Regions from separate parts of the Lysinibacillus sp. NPDC095746 genome, predicted to be linked through region 1. Evidence: riboswitches for the same ligand, from Rfam matches in the RefSeq annotation. Region 1 holds a riboswitch; the other holds the start of a gene.
What was found. A riboswitch is a leader RNA that binds a small molecule or an ion and turns the genes downstream of it on or off. The one in region 1 is predicted to bind FMN.
Positions count from the first base shown of each region.

Region 2: it holds a riboswitch for FMN, as region 1 does, so the genes downstream of both, ribE (riboflavin synthase) here and ACIQ7N_RS06430 (ECF transporter S component) in region 1, are expected to answer to the same signal.

Region 1 covers NZ_JBIWGL010000006.1:80,950-86,160, reverse strand. Annotated here, with positions in the region: gene ACIQ7N_RS06440 (SH3 domain-containing protein) at 1-1,516, opposite strand, end outside; gene ACIQ7N_RS06435 (hypothetical protein) at 2,016-2,219, opposite strand; gene ACIQ7N_RS06430 (ECF transporter S component) at 2,422-3,006, opposite strand; FMN riboswitch at 3,229-3,425, opposite strand; gene ACIQ7N_RS06425 (RNA polymerase subunit sigma) at 3,701-5,005, opposite strand; gene sigX (RNA polymerase sigma factor SigX) at 5,002-5,211, opposite strand, start outside.
Region 2 covers NZ_JBIWGL010000001.1:198,069-203,279, reverse strand. Annotated here, with positions in the region: gene ACIQ7N_RS01025 (VanW family protein) at 1-96, shown strand, start outside; gene ACIQ7N_RS01020 (HAD hydrolase-like protein) at 513-1,130, opposite strand; FMN riboswitch at 1,797-1,922, shown strand; FMN riboswitch at 2,048-2,173, shown strand; gene ribE (riboflavin synthase) at 2,317-2,955, shown strand; partial or broken gene ribB (3,4-dihydroxy-2-butanone-4-phosphate synthase) at 3,062-3,655, shown strand; gene ribH (6,7-dimethyl-8-ribityllumazine synthase) at 3,707-4,174, shown strand; gene ACIQ7N_RS01000 (spore germination protein) at 4,359-5,211, shown strand, end outside.

The DNA.
Region 1 (5,211 bases):
TATTGAATATTTGCTCGTAACGGTGGAAGAATGCCACTGCGTGCGCTCTTGTTAGAGAATCATTTGGTTTAAACTCTTCATTTGTTTTAGTAGTTGTTAAACCATTATCACGAAGGAATTTAATAGCTTCTGACTGAGATAAAGTCTTACCATAATGCATTGAAGCCAAGATACGAGCGAAGTTACCCCGTGTGATATCCTTACCTGCAATGGCTTGTTTCGATGCTGTGTTTGCACCTAGAACTGGTAGAGAGTATTTTGTAGCCAGTTGGTAGTTTTTGTCACCATACCATGTAGTATTAGCTTTCGTTGAAGCTAGTTCTGATGGTTTGAAGTAACGGAATAGGATAGTTAACATTTGGTTTTCCGTTAAGTTAGTGTACGGTTTAAGTAAGTTTTCGTACTTGCCTGTTGATGGGTTTTTCACGTTTAGGTATCCACTGATGATACCGATGTTGACTGCCCACTTAAAATCCTCAGCCCAGTATTGGTTTGCATTGTAATCAGCAAACTTTGATACATCAACGTTTCCCGTTGTTGGCGGTGTTACTGGAGGCGTTGGTGTTGAAGCTGAGTAGTTTAAATAACTTGATGCTACATACCCCTTTGTCCCGTCATTTCTTTTCACAGGATACCAAACAAAATGGTTTTTCTTCGTTGATACTTCTTCATATTCAAAAGGTCCCGTAATGGTAACAATTTCGCCTTCACGTAAAGTACCCATAGCAGGACTATCCTTAGTAGGTCTTGTCCTCAATGTTACATTAGTTGTTGTTGCACTAACTTTCTGATTTGTTTTAAAAAAATACTTTGATTTTGTTAATGGTACATCAAATTTATAGTTCATCGCTGAAAATTTAATATTTTCCCTGCTGTTAGAATCATATTGAAAATGTTCGCGTTTAAAAGGCAGCTCTGTTAAGTCTATTAATTCCAATTTCTCAATAATTCGGAGAATTCTTTCTTGATAGGCATTTGCATTTCTTTCATCAGTTGCTTGGACAATTGGACTATTTACTGGTTTAGTACCGTTATAAGCCATGATAGCGAAGTACCAATGTTCCAATACATCTCTTTCCCCACCGTTGATGCTAGGCAAATCCTTCCGCTTAAACATATCATCTAGAGTCTTTACACCAGCTTGAATATTATAGACAATATCGCTTTTTAGTCTATTTAGTCTATCTTGATCGTAGCCAGCTTGATTTGTAATTTGCATAATGCCAATTCCATTATCTGCTGTCACAATCGCTTCACCTTTACTATCGAAATGACGCCAATTTCCACTTTCACCTTCCGCTATTGCCTTCACAATTTCAGGTGGAACATCATAACTCAGTGCTGTTTCGGTTAACAAACAGTTCATTGTGGAATAGTCAGGGTTTACATTCGATGCCGAATCATACTCACATGTATTTGCAATATTATTAGCTAATACATTTTTATCTATGTTTATAGATAGAGAGAGGGTACCAATGGCAATCACACTAATCAAAGGTTTCAATATCTTTTTCATATGTGATTATTACACTTCCTTTCATATTTTTTAAAGATAAAAGATTCAGATATATGTTATCATAAACCCAATATTTGAGATAGGGGTAATAGTCAACATTTCCTTCATTTAACATTTTTGAACAATAAATGATAGCTCAAACATATATTGTTTAATTTTAATTCGGTGTAAATAGCGATTGTTGGATTTTTACTTTTTGGTGAAATAGGTAAGCTTCCTAAAGTCCATTGAAACAAGCCCAAGCAAAATCTATCACGCTCTGTAAGCTTTCTACGATTGTTGTTGTAAGCTGACTCAAAGTTGAAACAATTGAGTTACTTTTGGAATCTAAAAGCAACATACCAAAATGTCACCTTCGTACTTTAGTGGTATATAAAAAGAGGGAGGAGTTTCCTCCCCTTATGTATGATTTTATAGGTATTGCTCTTAGCAAAAGAACCATCTTTCTTCGAAACCTTTCTATCAACCTCAATCAAACCTGCTAGTTCTAAATTCTGAATCAATGCACGAATTCTTCTCTCATTTCACAAACAACGTCAATAATCTCATTGTTGAATACAGTTGCAGGAGCATAACCAAACATCTTGCTACGATATTTCAGATAACTGTAAATCATAAACCAATCAACCCCGATTTCATCACACAATACACTACGAGCAAATTCAAATACACTTATAGGTAATGTATCATCCGTTGAGAACATTTGACCTTCTTTTCCCTCTCGTTGTGTTACCTTAATACCATCTTGTTAGGTCAGTGTATATTGCTTAAATTCTGTAACTCTTTCTCATCTAAAAAATCTGCAATTGCAAATTTAAGCAACAAAAAAACACCTCCTAGACTTTAACAGTCCAGTAAGGTGTCATTACTTGAACACTACCCTAAATCATACTTTATTCTCGAAATTAACTCATATACATGGAACGCTGATGATGAATCCATTTACGCATTGTTGTGAATAGTAATGCCATGATGATAGTAATTAAAATACCTTTCACAATGTTAAATGGCAAAATACCAGCTACGATCATTTTATATAGTGAATCACCTACAACAGGCTCCATACCTAAAAAGTAAGTGTACATAGGTAAAAATACAACATAGTTAAGAATGCTCATTCCTACTGCCATTACAATTGTTCCAGCAGCTAAACCTCCGACAAGGCCTTTAACTGTTTTGGAGCGATTAAATACAAAGCTCACTGGTAGAATAAATAAAATACCTGTTGCAAAGTTCGCGAAATGTCCTACCGGTACTCCCGTTGGCGTGCCTGAGAAAACCCAGTCCAACACATTTTTAAATAATTCTACTAAAATACCGGCTACAGGTCCCATAGTAATCGCCGCTAATAATGCTGGCATATCACTGAAGTCCACTTCCAAAAACGCTGGAAACGGCGGAATCGGGAAATTAAAAAGCATTAATAAAAACGAAATACTGCTCAGCATGCCAATCGTAATATACGATTGAAGTTTAACATTTTTCTTCATTGAAAACTCTCTCCTCTTTGCTGATTCAATCTCGCAAGAAGAAAGGTTACGACCTAATCGATCATCATCATGAAAAAACCCTTATGCAAAAGAGCATAAGGGAGAATAGGCAAGATTAAAAAACGCCATTAATTAACTATTTTCTGAGCATACGCTGTGTGAAATCACATCGAAAAAACGCTCGTACATAGTTAAATTCATAACAATGAATGACGATCGTACCTTCATCTTCTCCCATCCAGACTTTAACTGTCGGCCTTGGAATCGCACCAAGTCAGCCATGCAAAAAATTATTTGCACAGGTCGCGGGCTGAAGAGCCTTTCGTAAATATGCGTGCTAATATGTCTTAAAGGAAACATTAGCGATTTACAACTCTATTACCGCCGGTCGGGATTTTCACCCTGCCCCGAAGATGAATCATTATTTTTTTGTTTCATAGCCTTACTATAATGAATTATTAGAGAAAAGTAAATAGCTTTGCTTAAAAAATTCCGATTAAACTTGTATGCTTTAAGCGCGTGAAAAGTAGCTTAAGTCCATATTCATCTCACCACCTATTGAGGTGAGAGACACTTCTGTACAGGATGCTTTGCTTTCGCTACAAAAAAATGGCAATAACAAGAGCATTCACGCACATATAGCGGCGAGAATGCTCCAAAAATTTCTTTAATTCTATTTTTGTTGTTAGGCTGTTTATGGCATATATCGTTTATTGGCTCCTACAGGCTTTGGCAAGAATGTTTTTAAATCAAATCCTTCCCAGCTTTCCTGTACAACATTGTCTAGACGTATTTGTTGATCAAAACTTGCAGCAGTTAGCATCATAGCTTCTATCATTTGAGTTGCACGAACAGTATCCATGGCCGTTAAATCAAGCGGCTCATCAAATGTAACAATAACACCTTCTGCTACTTCTTTCACACTGTATGTTATATTTTCCGGTACAACTGGAACGTATACATCATCATTTTTATTTCGCATAACGGTAAGCGCTTCTGTTACAGTGGAAAAAGTTTTACGAGTATCTGGTGATAAATATTCAGCTCCATTTTCATCTTTATATAAATAATAATTAAAGTGATTTGCGCTTGTTAAGGTCATAGACTTACTTGGCTCTTCATCCTTAGAAAATTTGTAGGCTGTACCATCAGAATTTTCAAACTCAACATCTTTATACTCTGAATCTGAGAATGTATCCTGTAAGGTATCTAAATATTCATTCGTATCTGCTGAAGCAACATCATAATCATTTTTCTTCGGCAAAACATGAACGAGTTTATCGCCCTTCTCCTTTAATTCTCCTTTATATGGATGATAGTTAGTAAAACCATTTGCTTTCTCATCAATTTGCGGCGCATACTTTTCATACATTTGTAATGTTGTAGGCTTTTTCTTCGGAAAATCAGTAGCAACTCGTTCATTTGGAATGATATACGTCATCGGCACGCTTTTCTTATCACGATTTGCCAAACCAATATGAAACACTACTGCATCTGTTAAATCTTCCTCATAAACAGATGATCGGAGAGACATGATCCTTGAATGTTCTGCTACGATGTTGTTGGATTCCATCATCTTATCGTGGTTGATAGAGCTTTTCGCTACATGATTGTCTGGCGATATTGAATATTGAGAGGTTTCAGGCGCATTAGCCTGGTCTATTTTTGTATCATTATGTTTTAGCAACGTCGAGCCTGTAAATACTGTTAAAGCGAAAACTGCTGCAACACTCATAAAGATTGGCCATTTATGAACTTTCTTCTTTGTTGCTGTCTCTGTATTTTCTTGTTGTGTAGAATTACCGTGTTGTTGCTCTTGTGATGTTATTTCATCATCTATCGGTTGTTGTATAGCTCCTTGAAGATGAGCATTATCCTGCAAGCGAGCATCTGTCAATAATCGATTTAATATTTCTTCTTTTGAACGGCGGTCAGAAAGCTTAGGGGCATTATTTAATAGATGCTCAAGTTGGTCATCATCAAATTGGTTATGTGTCATTGCCATTTCGCCTCCTGTTCTCTAACCTGTTGTAGCTGCTGCCTTAAAAATTTAATAGCACGATGCTGAGTAGTTTTTACCTTCGCTTCTGTCCAATCTAGTATTTGTGCAGTTTCTGCAATCGATAAATCTTGAAAGTAGCGCATAATAATGACCATTTTTTGGTCACCAGTACAGTGTTCAAGTGCTGATTGTACCTGCATAAA
Region 2 (5,211 bases), on a different contig from region 1:
GTACCATTTTTAATTAAAGCTAGCTATAGTAAAAATTCTCTTACAATTGAGATCAGAACAGCAAAAAAATATGTAGCCAACTTGAAAAAGCCATAGTTTTTTTCATAGACACTTACAATGTGTCTTTTTTTTTGTTAGAACTGCAGAAAAGAAATATCGCTGACACTTTTCATACATAAGTATTTAGTGTTGTCGCTTCGCTTTCGTATTATCCATTAAATTAGAGTGAAGATTGGGCGACTCCTTGTGGATTAGAGATAGAGGAACGAAGGCTACGACCATTACGTCCTATGATAACGCTTTGTGACCAACTTCGGTGCCGCTGCCGCTTCGCTTTCGCGCAAAAAACAGAGACCTTGGAGCGAGCATTGCCAGGAAAGCGGCTTCTTGGACGTCCTTAGTAAAGTGCCCAGTCCGCACGGTAATTACCCCCTCACTTTGCCGAAAGGCCATACTTTTTTTCAACTACAATAGGATCATAGCCATTTTTTAATCGCTATGATCCTATTCGTTTAGATGATATTTAAAATCTCTTGTGGTGTAGTTACTTTGTACTCGGGATCTTCTTGGCATACAACTTCAATAGCGTCATATCCCCAACCAACCCAAATAATTGGCACGCCCACTTTTTTGCAGGCTACAATATCTCTTTGCTCATCACCGATGTATAAAACTTCAGAAGGGGTAATGCCTGAGTCCTTTAAAAATTTTTTTATTACTTTATCTTTTCCGAAAATACGGTTCGAACATAGAACATTTGATACACAATGAATGCCGTTCATTTTTAGAAATTCTAAAATATTCTCTTGTGAATTAGAGGAAATAATAAGGATTTTATAGCCTCTTTTATCAATTTCCAAAAGGACATCTTTAATGCCATCATAAAGATGAACATCATTTAATGACTGACGATACAAGCGATAAAACTGTGGTAAAATCATGGGCAATTTATACATTGGGAAGTCGAATAATTTACTGCGCTCCGCTATAGATAATTTTTTTAATGATTCGATTTCCTTTAACTCTATTCCTTTAAATTTATATTTTTGTGCAATCGTATTCCAAGCTGATGTAAACACTGCTGTAGAATCTGCCAGTGTTCCATCAAAATCAAAGATAATATATTTCATTACAAATTGTCTCCTTTATAATCTAGTTGTAAAGACGTTTTTTTCTTGAAAATGTTACTGCCTATTCAAAAAATAATGACATGATTATACAGGATATGAAACAGCGTATTGTAAATTACCCTTGATGAATAATTTTTTTACTAAAGGGTAAATGTTTTTTTGATGAAAGGGAGTAAGGTATCTTCATTGGTAAATATTGTACCGAAAAATGCGTTGAAATCAATAACGAAATCATCTTTATTATGTAGTTGAATGGACAAAAATGTACCTGTCATCCGATGGTATTGAGCAGGGTGACAGGTACAACTATTATGAAGCATCTTGTGTTGTATCTCGTTTTTTACCGAGGAAGTTATAGGAATTGAGTGCGATGCCAATGCTTGCGCAAAATATCATAATAAGTTCAGTGTACGTAAGAGAAGAAATGTCACGTGTACGGATGGGACGCCTTGGGAACCAGAAGAAGTAGTAGAAGCGGGCCTATTGTTAGCTTCAGATAAAGCAAGCTTCATGGCTGGTACTGTTATCTCTGTTGATGGTAGATTAACTGTCTTTTTAAACAGTACAAATTTACGAAAGCGAAATTAGGTAGAGAAAAAAATTTTTATTAAGAATTATCTGGATAATAAAATAAAATAGTGTTATCGTTAGAAGTAGCTAAATAAAAATATCCTTCAGGGTAGGGTGAAATTCCCAATCGGCGGTGATGAAGAAATTCAAAGTCCGTGAGCGCAAGCTGATTTGGTGCAAATCCAAAACCGACAGTTATAGTCTGGATGGGAGAAGGGTAAAAGTATGAGCTTTTTAAATTCGCTTGAGTTTATAAGGTTTCTTTGAGTATGCTTTTATGTTAACTACTTCCCATTTTATAGCCGGGAAGTAGTTTTTGTTTTATTTAGCTAAAAAATTGAATAGCAGTAGTTCTTCGGGGTAGGGTGAAATTCCCAATCGGCGGTGATGAAGAAATTCAAAGTCCGTGAGCGCAAGCTGATTTGGTGCGAATCCAAAACCGACAGTGACAGTCTGGATGGGAGAAGAACGATGAGATAACAGCCTGTGGAAAAAATATTATATCCATGAGGTTTATTTGTTGACGTCTTATGTAGATAAACTCCCAAACCCCTTTCATTTAAGGGGTTTTTTGTTTGAACGGAAATTTATTAATTGATTGAAAGCGGGTGAAAAAGTGTTTACAGGAATTGTTGAGGATATTGGTACCGTAAAAACCATGCAAAGAGATCGGCAAAGTATGAAAATTACCGTGATTTCAAAGCAAATGGTAGAGGATGTAAAGCTCGGAGACAGTATAGCGGTCAATGGTGTTTGTTTAACAGTGATACATTTTAATGAACAAGAGCTAACGATGGATGTAATGCCTGAAACAGTGAGCGCAACAAATTTACAACAGCTCGCAGTTGGAGATCCGGTAAATTTAGAGCGCGCTATGTCAGCTAATGGACGTTTCGGTGGTCATTTTGTATCCGGACATGTAGACGGGATAGGGAAAATAGTGCGCAAGCGACCATTAGCAAATGCAGTCTATATTGATATTGAATTATCGAAGGAGTTAACGAGCTACTGTATACCAAAGGGCTCCGTCACAATTGACGGAACGAGTTTAACCCTCTTCCATGTCGAGAAAAACGGTATCACAGTATCACTGATACCTCACACATACAAGGAAACTATTTTAGGTATGAAAAAAATTGGTGATCTCGTCAATGTTGAAACCGATTTAGTTGGAAAATACATTTTGCATCAACTTAAGCGTGGACAGGAAGCACCAACCATTTCAAGAGACTTCTTAGCAAAAAACGGGTTTTAACTTCTATTAGAATCCAAATATCTGCTAAAAGAAGTTAAAGATTTTAGACGCAATTATGCCGAGGCATAATGGATCTAATACATTTTACGAGCTGGAGGTGGCGATATTGCTACATTCAATTGAAGAAGCATTAGAGGATTTAAAACAAGGGAAGATGATTATTGTAGTAGATGACGAGGACCGAGAAAACGAAGGGGACTTACTCGCACTTGCGGAATTTATGACCCCAGAAACGATTAACTTTATGGCGACCTATGGAAGAGGTCTTATTTGTACGCCGATTTCACAGGAGCTTGCACAAAAATTAGCATTAAAGCCTATGGTTAGTATTAATACAGATAATCATCAAACGGCATTTACCGTTAGTATAGATCATGTAGAAACAACGACTGGAATTAGTGCCTTTGAACGGGCAATGACTATACAAAAAATGCTAGAACCACAAGCGAAACCTGCGGATTTTCGTAGACCCGGTCATGTATTCCCGTTAATTGCAAAGGAAAATGGTGTATTAGAGCGTAGAGGACATACAGAAGCTACAATTGATTTGGCCAAGCTGTGTCATAGTATTCCTGCGGGCATTATTTGTGAAATTATGGGGGACAATGGCAAAATGCTACGCTTTAATGACCTTGTTAAATACGCAGCGCTACATCATTTAAAAATGATTTCCATAGAAGCATTGGCCACTTATCGTCGTCAACAAATAATGGAAGAGAATAAAATGTCTATATAAAAGGAGAAAAGAACAATGGTTAAAACATTTGAAGCACAATTGATTGGTACGGATTTAAAAATAGCAGTAGTAGTTGGTCGTTTCAACGAATTTATTACAAGCAAATTATTAGACGGTGCATTAGATGGTTTAAAGCGTCATGGTGTGGATGAGAATTCTATCGATGTCGCATGGGTTCCTGGTGCATTTGAAGTTCCGTTCATTGCAAAACAGTTAGCCGAAACAAAGAAATATGATGCAATAATTGGATTAGGTACTGTAATCCGTGGCTCAACAACACATTATGATTATGTATGTAATGAATCAGCAAAAGGAATTGCTAATGTATCACTAACTACAAATGTACCTGTTATTTTTGGCATTGTTACTACAGAAAGTATTGAACAAGCGATTGAGCGTGCAGGGACTAAATCAGGAAATAAAGGCTATGATGCAGCAATGTCTGCTATTGAAATGGCGAATTTAAAGAAGATAATTGGATAAGTTTTTCTAATAATAGTATGAAAAATTCGTAGGTGAATTATTCTGAAAAAGCATTATGAACATTAAAGTTTTCTTGCATATTTTTTTAGACCGTGGGGAAAATAGCCGTAAGTGTATTTGTGTTATTACTCATAAATGTACTAATTAGGAGCTGGCTCAGTAGGAGATGAGGGATATTTCTTCAATGCAACAAGAATTAAATATCAAATCTTTGAAGTCACTATTTCAACGCTCTGCTGATGTAATATTCCAAGAATATTTATTTCAGCAACATAAAGTACATTTGATAAAATGTGAAGGAATGATGGATGAGCGGTTACTGCAGACTGTGATTGTACAACGAGTACAATCATTATTTACTGGAAAATCGGAGGAATTGTTAGAGGAACATATACAAAATAATTTACACATTCCCCATCTTCAGAGAATAACAAGTAAAGATGATGCGATGACTAGAGTCTATAAAGGGCATGTTTTATTATATTTTGAAAATCAGAATTTGTTGTATTCGAGTTATATCGCAAAAAAACCAAATAGAGAACCTAAAGAAACAACTCTTGAATTAGTTGTCAGAGGTCCAAGAGATGATTTTATTGAGGATGTTTTTATTAATATCGCTTTAGTACGAAAACGATTACCTACCAATTCATTAAGTGTTGAAACATATGAACTTGGTAAACGCTCCAAAACAACCGTAGCTGTACTTTATTTTGAAGATGTCGTTAATCAAAAGATGCTTGAGAAATTAAAATTACAGCTGCAGCAAGTTGATACAGATATTGTTTTTAGTGGGGATTTATTGATGGAAAGAATTGAAAAGAGTACTAAAATTATACCGAGACATGATTATACTGGACGTCCTGATTATGCTGTACAAGCTTTAAGTAGAGGGCGCATTATCATCATAGTTGATGGTGTATCATATGCCATTATTACACCTACAAATTCAATGTTACTCTTTAAATCCGGTGAGGATAATGAGTATCCGATTATTATAAGTTCTATGGAGCGTATACTACGAATAGTAGCTATTTTAA